Regions from separate parts of the Pseudoalteromonas sp. SR45-4 genome, predicted to be linked through region 1. Evidence: predicted binding sites of a transcription regulator. Region 1 holds the regulator's gene; the other holds the start of a gene.

Region 1 (5,259 bases):
TAAAAGTGCGGTATCACAAGGAGCTGTTTTTGCCAGCATGCGCCTAACTTGAACAAACTGGCCACTATTGAGTGACTTGGTCACTTGTTGTAATTGTTGTAGTGGATAGTCTTGTTCGAAAGTTTCGGGCATTGGCGTCCTTAATTTATTTTTATAACGTTAGGGAAGAAGTTAGTCATTAACTTCGTTCAGTTTATCTTACTTTTTTTAGCCAAACTAGCTTAAGGTTTCACTAACCCTATATTTTAGCTCGTTTACTTGGTTTAAATAAAGTGCCTACTATTCTTGTTCGTTAAAGCGCTGCGCTATTAATTGGCCAACGGCATGTAAAGCATGCTCTGCATCGGGTCCTTCGCACACTACTTTTACTTCTTTACCTTGGCTGCTTTCTAGTAACATTAAAGCCAGTACGCTATCGCCAGCGGCTTCTTTTTCATCTTGAAATAAGGTAATAGATGCGTCAAATTGTACCGCTAATTGTGCTAATACGGTAGCAGCTCTAGCATGCAGGCCTAGCTTGTTTTTTATTAAAAATGTATTTTCTAAGCGCATAAGATACTCTACTTAAGCTGAACAGATGATTATTTAAATTGAATTATTTTTCTTGCTCGCGATGGCGAATTTTTACATTAGGGTGAGACATAGCAAAGCTTTCACCAATTGTTTGCGCTAAATAAACTGAGCGGTGCTGACCACCAGTACAACCAATAGCAATGGTTAAATAACTGCGATTATTACGCTCTAGGTGTGGTAACCACGTTTGTACAAAGGTTTGAATTTGCCAAGTGAATTTTTGCACAATACTATGACTAGCTAAATAATCTTTTACAGGTTGATCTAATCCAGTTAAAGGCTTGAGCTCCGGTTCCCAGTGTGGGTTTGGTAAAAAACGCGCATCAAAAACATAATCAGCACCTTTGGGAATACCATGCTTAAAGCCAAACGACTCAAAGGTAATGATAAGCTGTTTGTCTTTTTTACCGAGTATGGTTTCACGCATAGATTCAGCAAGTTGATGCACACTTAAATCGGTTGTATCAATGACATGATCAGCCTGCGTTACGAGTACATCGAGTAATTCTTTTTCTTTTTGTATTGCTAAATCTAGCGGTAGCGAATCAATCGAAAGCGGGTGCAAACGACGTGTTTCTGAATAACGGCGGATTAATGTTTGATCGTCGCTATCTAAATAAAATAACGTTGGTTTAGCAAAGTCGGGCAAGTACTCAAGAATATCGTTAAACTGCTGCTGGTCTTTAGGCAGGTTACGCACGTCTATACTAACGGCTATTTTATCGTAGTTATCAGAGACACTGCGCACTAATGAAGGCAGCAAATTTACCGGAATATTATCTACACAATAGTAACCTAAATCTTCTACAACACGTAAAGCAACTGACTTACCAGAACCTGATCGGCCACTTATAATAATTAATTCCATTTACCACCCCTTTATTAGTAACTAGGATTGATTCAAAATAACTTGGTATAACGCTTCATCAGACTTTGCCGCACGCAATTGCTTACAAAACTCTTTATCGTTTAGTTTATCAGCTATTGTGGCTAGTGTTTTCAAGTGCTGCTGGTTATCGCCATCGGGCACTATAAGCGCAACAAAAATATCAACTGGACGATTATCAATTGCATCAAAATTAATAGCGGTTTCGCTTATTAAAATTAAGGCAAGAGGCTCTTGTGCCCCGCTCATACGGCCATGTGGAATTGCTATTCCTCGGCCAATACCGGTACTACCTAACTTTTCTCTTGCCAATAAAGCAGTGAGAATATCTTGCTGAGGTAAATACGGCATTTTTTTATGCGCGAGTTCACTGATGAATTCTAAAATTCTTTTTTTACTATTAAAAAGGACCACAGCTTTGCTGCAGTCCTGGCATATAAGTGAGCTTAATTTCATAGTGTTAGTGTCGAGCAAACTTCTCTTTGTGTTTAATTACTTGACGATCGAGTTTGTCAATCAACGAGTCAATGGCAGCGTACATATCTTGGTGTTCGGTCGATGCAAATAGCTCAGCGCCACTTACAAAAATTGTTGCTTCAGCTTTTTGACTTAATTTTTCTACATCGAGAATAACATGCACATTAGTTATGTGATCTGAGTGTCTTTGCAGCTTTGCAAATTTATTATTTACATAGTCTCTTAATGAGTCTGTAATGTCTACATGACGACCAGTTAAGTTTAGTTGCATCAGCATTTTCCTCTTTGTTGTACGTCTTAAATCAAGCTTTTACGTTGATTCGACGGGGGAATAGCCAGAGATTCGCGATATTTTGCAATTGTCCGTCTAGCTACTTTAATTCCTTGCTCAGCCAATATATCTGCAATCTTGCTATCACTCAATGGTTTGGCTAAGTTTTCTGCAGCTATCAACTTTTTAATCAAGGCACGTATGGCAGTTGATGAACATTCGCCACCATTTTCGGTGCTTACATGGCTTGAAAAAAAGTACTTAAGCTCAAAAATGCCACGTGGAGTGTGCATATATTTTTGCGTAGTGACCCGTGAAATAGTCGACTCGTGCATTTCAACTATTTCGGCAACATCGTTTAAAACCATAGGTTTCATGGCTTCTGGGCCATGTTCAAAAAACGCTTGTTGCTGCTTAACAATACAATTAGTTACTTTCAGGAGGGTTTCGTTTCTACTTTCTAGGCTTTTAATAAACCATTTAGCTTCTTGTAAGTGCGAGCGAATAAATTGGCTGTCACCGCTGGATTTTACTGTACGAGACATAGCCGCATATTGGCTGTTAACACGTATTTTTGGCATGCTATCTGGGTTTAGCTCTACCACCCAGCGGCCTTTTATTTTTTTAACAGACACGTCAGGTATAACGTATTCAGACTCTTCTCTGACAATAGTATCCGCAGGCTTAGGATTAAGCGTATGAATAAGTGTCATTATTTCTTTAAGCTCTTCTTCTTTGAGCTTAGTTTTTTTCATTAACGTACGATAGTCGCGAGCAGCGAGTAAATCGATATGATCAGTTAACACCATTTTTGTTTCGTTAATATAAGGGGTGTCTTTATCAAATTGATTTAATTGAATGCATAAGCATTCTTGCAAGCTGCGAGCTGCAATACCAACAGGATCAAATAATTGAATGCGCTTTAGCACTGCTTCTATTTCATCTAGTTCTACTTCGTGTTCGTCGTCAGTTTCTTGGTTAAAGCTTGCTAAAAGGTCTTCGCAACTGAGGGTTAAAATACCAGAGTCATCTACGGCTTCAACGATAGCTATGGCAATAGCTTCGTCGGTAGGGCTAAAAGGGGTGAGCTGTAATTGCCACATTAAGTATTCATGCAGGGTTTCGGTTGATGCACCTTGATAAATAGATTCATCTTCAGGCATTGGCCCTGATGAAGAGGCAGGCGCTGCGCTCATATATTCATCCCATGATACATCCATGGCCATGTCGTCGCTTATGGTGTCTTTATTTAGTGCTTCGCCGCTATCTTGCTCATACTCGCTTGGGGTGTCGTCAGCAGAGGCGCTAACAGTAATGTCATCTGCTTTTTGCTCGTTTTTACCTGCTGATTCTTCCGTGTAATCTTGTTCATCAACTTCAAGTAATGGGTTGCTATCAAGTGCTTCTTGTATTTCTTGCTGGAGATCCAAGGTACTAAGCTGCAATAAGCGAATAGCCTGTTGCAGTTGCGGAGTCATTGTAAGTTGCTGGCCCATGCGCAGCTGTAATGATTGCCTCATTTATCTCTAACAATCCTTATAAATTGATATGATTAATCTTAGCAGATGCTTATAGTAATAACATAAATATTACAGTTTGAACTGCTCGCCTAAATAAACATCACGTACTGTTTTATCGTTTAATACAAATTCAGGAGTACCAGATGCAATTAGCTCCCCATGAGAAACAATGTAGGCTTTTTCACAAACATCAAGGGTTTCCCTTACATTGTGGTCGGTAATTAGTACGCCAATACCACGATTTTTAAGGTGTTCTATAATTTTTTTAATATCGAGTACTGAAATAGGATCCACGCCAGCAAAGGGCTCATCAAGCAATATAAATTTAGGATCTGCAGCTAAAGCACGTGCTATTTCTACGCGGCGACGTTCACCACCAGATAGCGCCATACCTAAGCTGTCGCGAATATGTTGCAGGCTAAATTCGTCCAATAAACTATTTAGGGTTTCTTCCCTGGCTTGTTTATTTAGTTGCTTACGCGTTTCTAAAATAGCCATTAAATTTTGATACACAGTGAGCTTTCTAAAAATAGAAGATTCTTGTGGTAAATAACCAATACCTAAACGAGCACGGCTGTGCATAGGAAGTAAGGTAATATCGTTATCATCAATTAATATTTTACCTTTGTCGCTAGGAACTAAGCCTACAATCATGTAAAAGGTAGTGGTTTTACCTGCGCCATTTGGGCCAAGTAAACCAACAATGCTGCCAGCTTTTACTTCAAGTCCTACATTTTTAACAACTTCACGGCCTTTATAGCTTTTTGCTAATAGCTCTGCTTTTAATGTACTCATGGCTGACCTTTATTGAGTTTTTGTTCTTTTTTTACGTCTATAGGCACTAAAATAGTGTGTACCCGATCAGTTGAGTTTTCATCTTTTTCAGCACTTATAAGCTGTTGCTCTATATCGTAGGTGATGCTTTTAGCCGTAATTTTTTGCCCAGCTTGAGAAATGTTTGCATCTCCTACCAGGGTTAAAAAACGTTTCGCTACATCGTAACGTACTTCGTTAGCGCTGGCGCTCATGACAGTACCATCTGCTTGCTTTTCTTCAAAATATGCAGGACTGCCCGTGGCAATTAATAGTTGTTTATTATCGCCAAGTTCGTCGCGCTTATGTACTTCTAAACGATCGGCGGTGATACGACGATTGCCGTGAATTATCTCGACATTTTTTTCAAAAATACCAACGTTTTCTTTTAGTTGACCTTCTTGTCGGTCAGCACTAATAGAAATTTGATTAGCTAATGGGGAAGTACTTTGCTCTGCCGCATTACTATTAAATACAAGTATAAGCGATGGAATAATAAGTATTTTTGCAAGGTTATTGGTCATAATATAGTGTTCGCGTATGGTTAATTAGTTTTATCACCTCGGTTGTTAAATTGGCTTCAAGGCCTTTACCGGTGATCTTTAAATTCGGTCCAGTTATAATAACGGGCTGTTCGCTGCGCATAGTGAGTAGCATTATATCTACTTGAATATTGTCGGCGGTAATTTTGTCTATCATTGCGCCATCAATTAAGTTTT
Region 2 (5,259 bases), on a different contig from region 1:
AGCTTAGAATTGAAGACGAGTCTGGGCAGTTAGTTCGAACTATAGATTTAGGCTCGCAACCAGCAGGTGCAGTGCGTTTTGCATGGGATGGTAAAAATGAAGCAGGTGAGCGCCTACCCCCTGGTGAATATAAAATTAAAGCCGAGGGGAGTACTAATGGTGAGTTTTCGAGCCTGCCAATTGCTACCTTTAAAAATATTGAGAGTGTGAATATTAATGGTGCAAATGGCATCATTATTAACACTAAAGAAGGTGCGGTTAGGCTGACTGATGTTGCAGAAATCGCGTAAAAGATTCATTAGCCAGCGGGCTAAAAATTAAATAGTTTAGAGGTCAATTATGAGCTTCAATATTGCATTATCCGGCCTTGCTGCCGCACAAAAAGATTTAAACGTTACGGCAAATAATATAGCCAACGTAAATACTACGGGTTTTAAAGAGTCGCGCGCAGAATTTGCTGACGTGTATGCATCGTCGGTATTTAGTTCGGGTAAAACAAAAAATGGTGACGGCGTGCAAACGACTATGGTTGCACAACAATTTCATCAAGGATCATTACAGTTTACCAATAACTCGTTAGATTTAGCGATTACCGGTGAAGGTTACTTTGCAACCAGCCAAGACCTAGGCGCGCAAGATTTTACTTACACACGTGCCGGCGCATTTAAGTTAAACAAAGACAACTTTGTGGTAGATGCAAATGGCAGCTTTTTACAAGGCTTTCCGGTTGACCCTTCAACAGGCGATACTACATCAGTGAGTTTAAGTACTTCATCGGCTTTACAAATACCTGACTCGTCAGGATCGCCGCGTGCTACTTCGAGTGTGTATAGCTCGTTTAATTTAGATTCACGATCAATTGCACCTACAATTGCGTTTAACCCTTCAGAAAGTGCGACGTATAATTCATCAACCTCAACAACCGTATATGACTCACTCGGTGAGCCACATGTATTGCAGCTGTTTTTTGTAAAAAGCGACCCTGCAGTACCCGGTAATGAAAATCAATGGAGCGTACATTCAACACTTGATGGTAAATCCTTTGATGATAAGGGTGTAGAGCAAACAGCAGCACCGTACCGCCCAATGACTACTTTTAAGTTTGACTCAAGTGGTTTACCGCAAAGTACAACTATTGATGGTATAGAAACACCAAACGTAAGTAACACTTTTAATCCATTGTCTATTGCAGCTGGTGGCGGTGGTAATGCGGGGCTTTCTGATTTATTAACCAATGGCGCTACCTTCCCAGCGCCTGTTGAAATTAACTGGCGTGATGAAACCGGTACAGCTAATAAAATACCTACTCAATACGCAAGTCGCTTTGAAGTAAAAGCACTTGAGCAAGACGGTGCAACGGTTGGCCGCTTAGCGGGTATTGATATTGGCGCCGACGGTAAAGTTGTGGCTTCGTACAGTAATGGCGACTCAACATTTTTAGGCCAAGTGGCTATGGTGCGTTTTTCAAACTCACAAGGTTTACAACAAGTGGGCAGCACAGGTTGGAAAGCGAGTATAGCGTCAGGCGAGCCTATTGCCGGTGAACCAGGCTCTGGCACCTTAGGTAATATCAACTCATCAGCGCTTGAGCAGTCAAACGTAAACTTAACTAACGAACTAGTTGATTTAATTAGCGCACAGCGTAATTTCCAAGCAAACTCGCGAGCGCTGGAAGTTAACTCAACGATTCAGCAAAGTATTCTACAAATTAGATAAAGCACAATTTATTAATTTGAATATTCAAGGCTGCTTAATTGCAGCCTTTTTTGTTTATAAGATCAGGTTTGAGGCGTTAGGTATCAGGTTTTAGGCAGAAATTTAAAGAGCAGGTTTGAGGCGTCAGGTATCAACCTAGAACCTAGCCCCTAGAACCTCATCCCTATAATTTCTGCAGCTACCGGCGGTATACCACATTGCTTGGCGGTGCAGTTTTACTGCTGTATTTAACAATGGCGCATATATTGCATTTGTTCTTACAGAGATTTTTAAATGAGTCGATGTTATGGATAAAATGGTCTACATTGCCGCGTCTGGCGCTAAGCAAAGCTTAATGGGGCTTGCCCTTAAAGCCAATAATTTGGCGAACGCAAATACCACAGGTTTTAAAGCTGACTTTGCCCAAGCTCGATCTATGCAAGCGTTTGGTGAAGGTTTGCCATCGCGGGTGTTTTCTATGGAAGAGCGCCCAGGTTCAAACATGACATCGGGCGGCATACAGCAAACCGGTCGCGAGCTCGACATTGCCATGAGCGATAACGCCTGGCTGAGTGTACAAGACGCCTCCGGCAACGAAGCTTATACAAAAGTAGGTACGCTAAACATTACCGCCGAAGGCATGTTAGTCACCAGCGGTGGTCGTCAAGTAATTGGCGAAGGCGGCCCTATTATTTTGCCAGTCCCGATTGAAAAAATAGAATTTAGTAAAGACGGTGCCATACAAGTACGCCCACAAGGCGCGCCGGCTAACTTTTTAGAAGAGGTTGATCGTTTAAAAGTGGTTGAGGCAAATAACTCAACACTTGAAAAAGGTAACGATGGTTTATTTAGACCAAAACCAAATCAAACGGTTGAAACTTCAGCTAACGTACAAGTGATAAGCGGCGCATTAGAAATGTCGAACGTTAATCCGGTACACGAAATGGTCGATATGATCAGCCATCAACGCCAATTTGAATTACAAGTAAAGCTAATGAAAACAGCAGAAGAAATAGATCAATCGCAAGATCAGCTGTTGCGCATAGTTTAACTTTAAAATGAGGACACGATTATGAATCCAGCATTGTGGATCAGTAAAACAGGGCTTGACGCCCAACAAACCGACATTTCGGTTATTTCAAATAACTTAGCCAACGCCAGTACAGTTGGTTATAAAAAAAGCCGCGCCGTTTTTGAAGATTTACTATACCAAAACATTAATCAGCCAGGCGGTCGCTCATCGCAAGATACCGAAATGCCATCAGGTTTAATGCTAGGTGCTGGTGCCAAAGTGGTAGCTAACCAAAAAAACTTTTCGCAAGGTAATATGCTAACCACTGAAAACTCACTAGATTGGATGATTTCTGGTTCAGGCTTTTTTGAAGTACTGCAGCCAGATGGCAATATTGCTTATTCGCGCAACGGGCAATTTACCACCGATGGCGACGGGCGAGTTGTAACCTCGGGTGCCGGTTATGTAGTTCAGCCTGAAATGAACGTACCCGACGACGCGCAATCAATCACTGTATCGCAAGACGGTGAAGTGTCTGTACGTGTTGCAGGGCAGGCCGACAACGTGGTTATTGGACAAATTACCATTAGTGACTTTATTAATCCGTCGGGCCTTGAGCCTATAGGGCAAAACCTTTACACCGAAACTGCGGTAAGTGGCGCGCCGGTACAGGGTAACCCAGGGGTTGATGGGCTAGGCACTATTATTCAAGGCTCACTAGAAACGTCAAACGTAAACGTAACCGAAGAGTTGGTAAACCTAATAGAAACCCAGCGTGTTTACGAAATGAACTCAAAAGTAATTTCGGCAGTTGATGAAATGATGAGCTACATCAATCAGCAATTATAATATTTTAGAGGTTATTATGCGCAATATTATATTATTTGCAGCGGGTACTTTATTGTTAAGTGGCTGTGTGTCTACACAAAATAGTGACGTAGTACAAGACGACCCTTACTACGCACCCATGTACCCAGAACCCAATGTTGAACCGGCAGTTGCTAATGGCTCACTGTTTAATACGTATTTATCGAACGACTTATACGCCGATAAAAAAGCACTGCGTACCGGCGATATAATTACAGTTAAATTGCAAGAATCTACGCAAGCCTCTAAAGCGGCAAAAACAGAAACCGATAAGCAGTCAGACGCAAAACTTGACCCCGTTATTGGTTTAGGCGGATTACCGGTAAATATTGGCGGCGACAGTATTCAATTTGGTATTGGCAGCGACGCGTCATTTAAAGGCGACTCAAAATCAAATCAGTCAAATAGTTTAGCCGGTGATATATCGGTAAACGTAATGCGTGTTTTACCTAATGGTAATTTAGTTATTCGCGGCGAAAAATGGCTAACGTTAAACTCGGGCGAAGAATTTATTCGTTTAGAGGGATTAGTAAGGCCAGAAGATGTAACTGCAGACAATACCGTACAGTCAAATAGAATTGCTAATGCACGAATTCAATATTCGGGCAAAGGGCAAACTCAAGAAGCGCAAAGTGCCGGTTGGCTAACACGCTTTTTTAGTAGCTCACTTTTTCCTTTTTAGAGGACATTCATCATGAATGTATTTAAAGTTTTTTGTTTAATGGTGTTACTTGGCTGGCAACTTCCTGCCATGGCCGAGCGCATTAAAGATGTGTCTATGGTTGAGGGCGTACGCTCAAACCAATTAGTAGGCTATGGCCTAGTTGTTGGCTTACCTGGTACGGGCGAGCAAAGCCGATTTACCGAGCAAAGCTTTAAAGGCATGTTAAACAGCTTTGGCATTACGCTACCGGCAAGCTTAAAACCAAAAATTAAAAACGTGGCTGCGGTTGCAGTGCATGCTGAGCTACCGCCTTTTAGAAAGCCCGGGCAAACTATAGATATTACCGTATCATCTATTGGTAGTGCAGGTAGTTTACGCGGTGGTACTTTACTACAAACCTTTTTAAAAGGGGTCGACGGCAACGTATACGCTATTGGTCAAGGTAGTTTAATTGTAGGTGGTTTAGGCGCAGAAGGGCTTGATGGCAGTAAAGTCGTTATAAACACGCCAACAGTGGGGCGTATTCCAAATGGCGCAACCGTTGAACGCGCAGTTAAAAGCCCATTTATGCAAAACGACTATATTACTTTTAACTTAAATCGCCCAGACTTTACTACCGCCAAGCGATTAGAGAAAACCATAAACGATTTAGTAGGCCCAAATAGCGCCCAAGCACTCGATGCAGCGTCTATTAGAGTGATTGCCCCAAGAGACGCCTCGCAGCGCGTGTCTTATTTATCAACGCTCGAAAACCTAGAGTTTACCCCAGCAGATACAGCGGCAAAAATTATCGTTAACTCGCGTACCGGTACTATTGTTATTGGTAAAAATGTAAAACTACAACCAGCTGCTATTACTCATGGTGGCTTAACAGTAACGATTGCAGAGCAGCTAAACGTATCGCAGCCTAATGCTTTTAGCGATGGCGATACCGTTGTTACCCAGCAAAGTATTATAGATATAAAACAAGACGACTCACGGGCATTTGTATTTAACCCCGGAGTGAGCCTAGATGACCTAG

What was found. Region 1 encodes sigma-54, which starts transcription at its own class of promoters, with help from an activator protein. Its sites were predicted from a motif close to GTTGGCACGNNNNTNGNNT; they were not measured.
Region 2: H5058_RS02335 (flagellar basal body rod protein FlgF) is a predicted target of sigma-54. The motif match lies at 1,949-1,967, and genes of this name have one in related genera.

Annotation. Positions count from the first base shown of each region.
Region 1 covers NZ_JACJDO010000001.1:95,253-100,511, reverse strand. Annotated here, with positions in the region: gene mgtE (magnesium transporter) at 1-132, opposite strand, end outside; gene H5058_RS00490 (HPr family phosphocarrier protein) at 280-552, opposite strand; gene rapZ (RNase adapter RapZ) at 596-1,441, opposite strand; gene ptsN (PTS IIA-like nitrogen regulatory protein PtsN) at 1,463-1,915, opposite strand; gene hpf (ribosome hibernation promoting factor) at 1,920-2,207, opposite strand; gene H5058_RS00470 (RNA polymerase factor sigma-54) at 2,234-3,727, opposite strand; gene lptB (LPS export ABC transporter ATP-binding protein) at 3,797-4,522, opposite strand; gene lptA (lipopolysaccharide transport periplasmic protein LptA) at 4,519-5,064, opposite strand; gene lptC (LPS export ABC transporter periplasmic protein LptC) at 5,054-5,259, opposite strand, start outside.
Region 2 covers NZ_JACJDO010000003.1:47,540-52,798, forward strand. Annotated here, with positions in the region: gene H5058_RS02325 (flagellar hook assembly protein FlgD) at 1-290, shown strand, start outside; gene flgE (flagellar hook protein FlgE) at 340-1,716, shown strand; gene H5058_RS02335 (flagellar basal body rod protein FlgF) at 2,003-2,746, shown strand; gene flgG (flagellar basal-body rod protein FlgG) at 2,768-3,556, shown strand; gene flgH (flagellar basal body L-ring protein FlgH) at 3,573-4,256, shown strand; gene H5058_RS02350 (flagellar basal body P-ring protein FlgI) at 4,269-5,259, shown strand, end outside.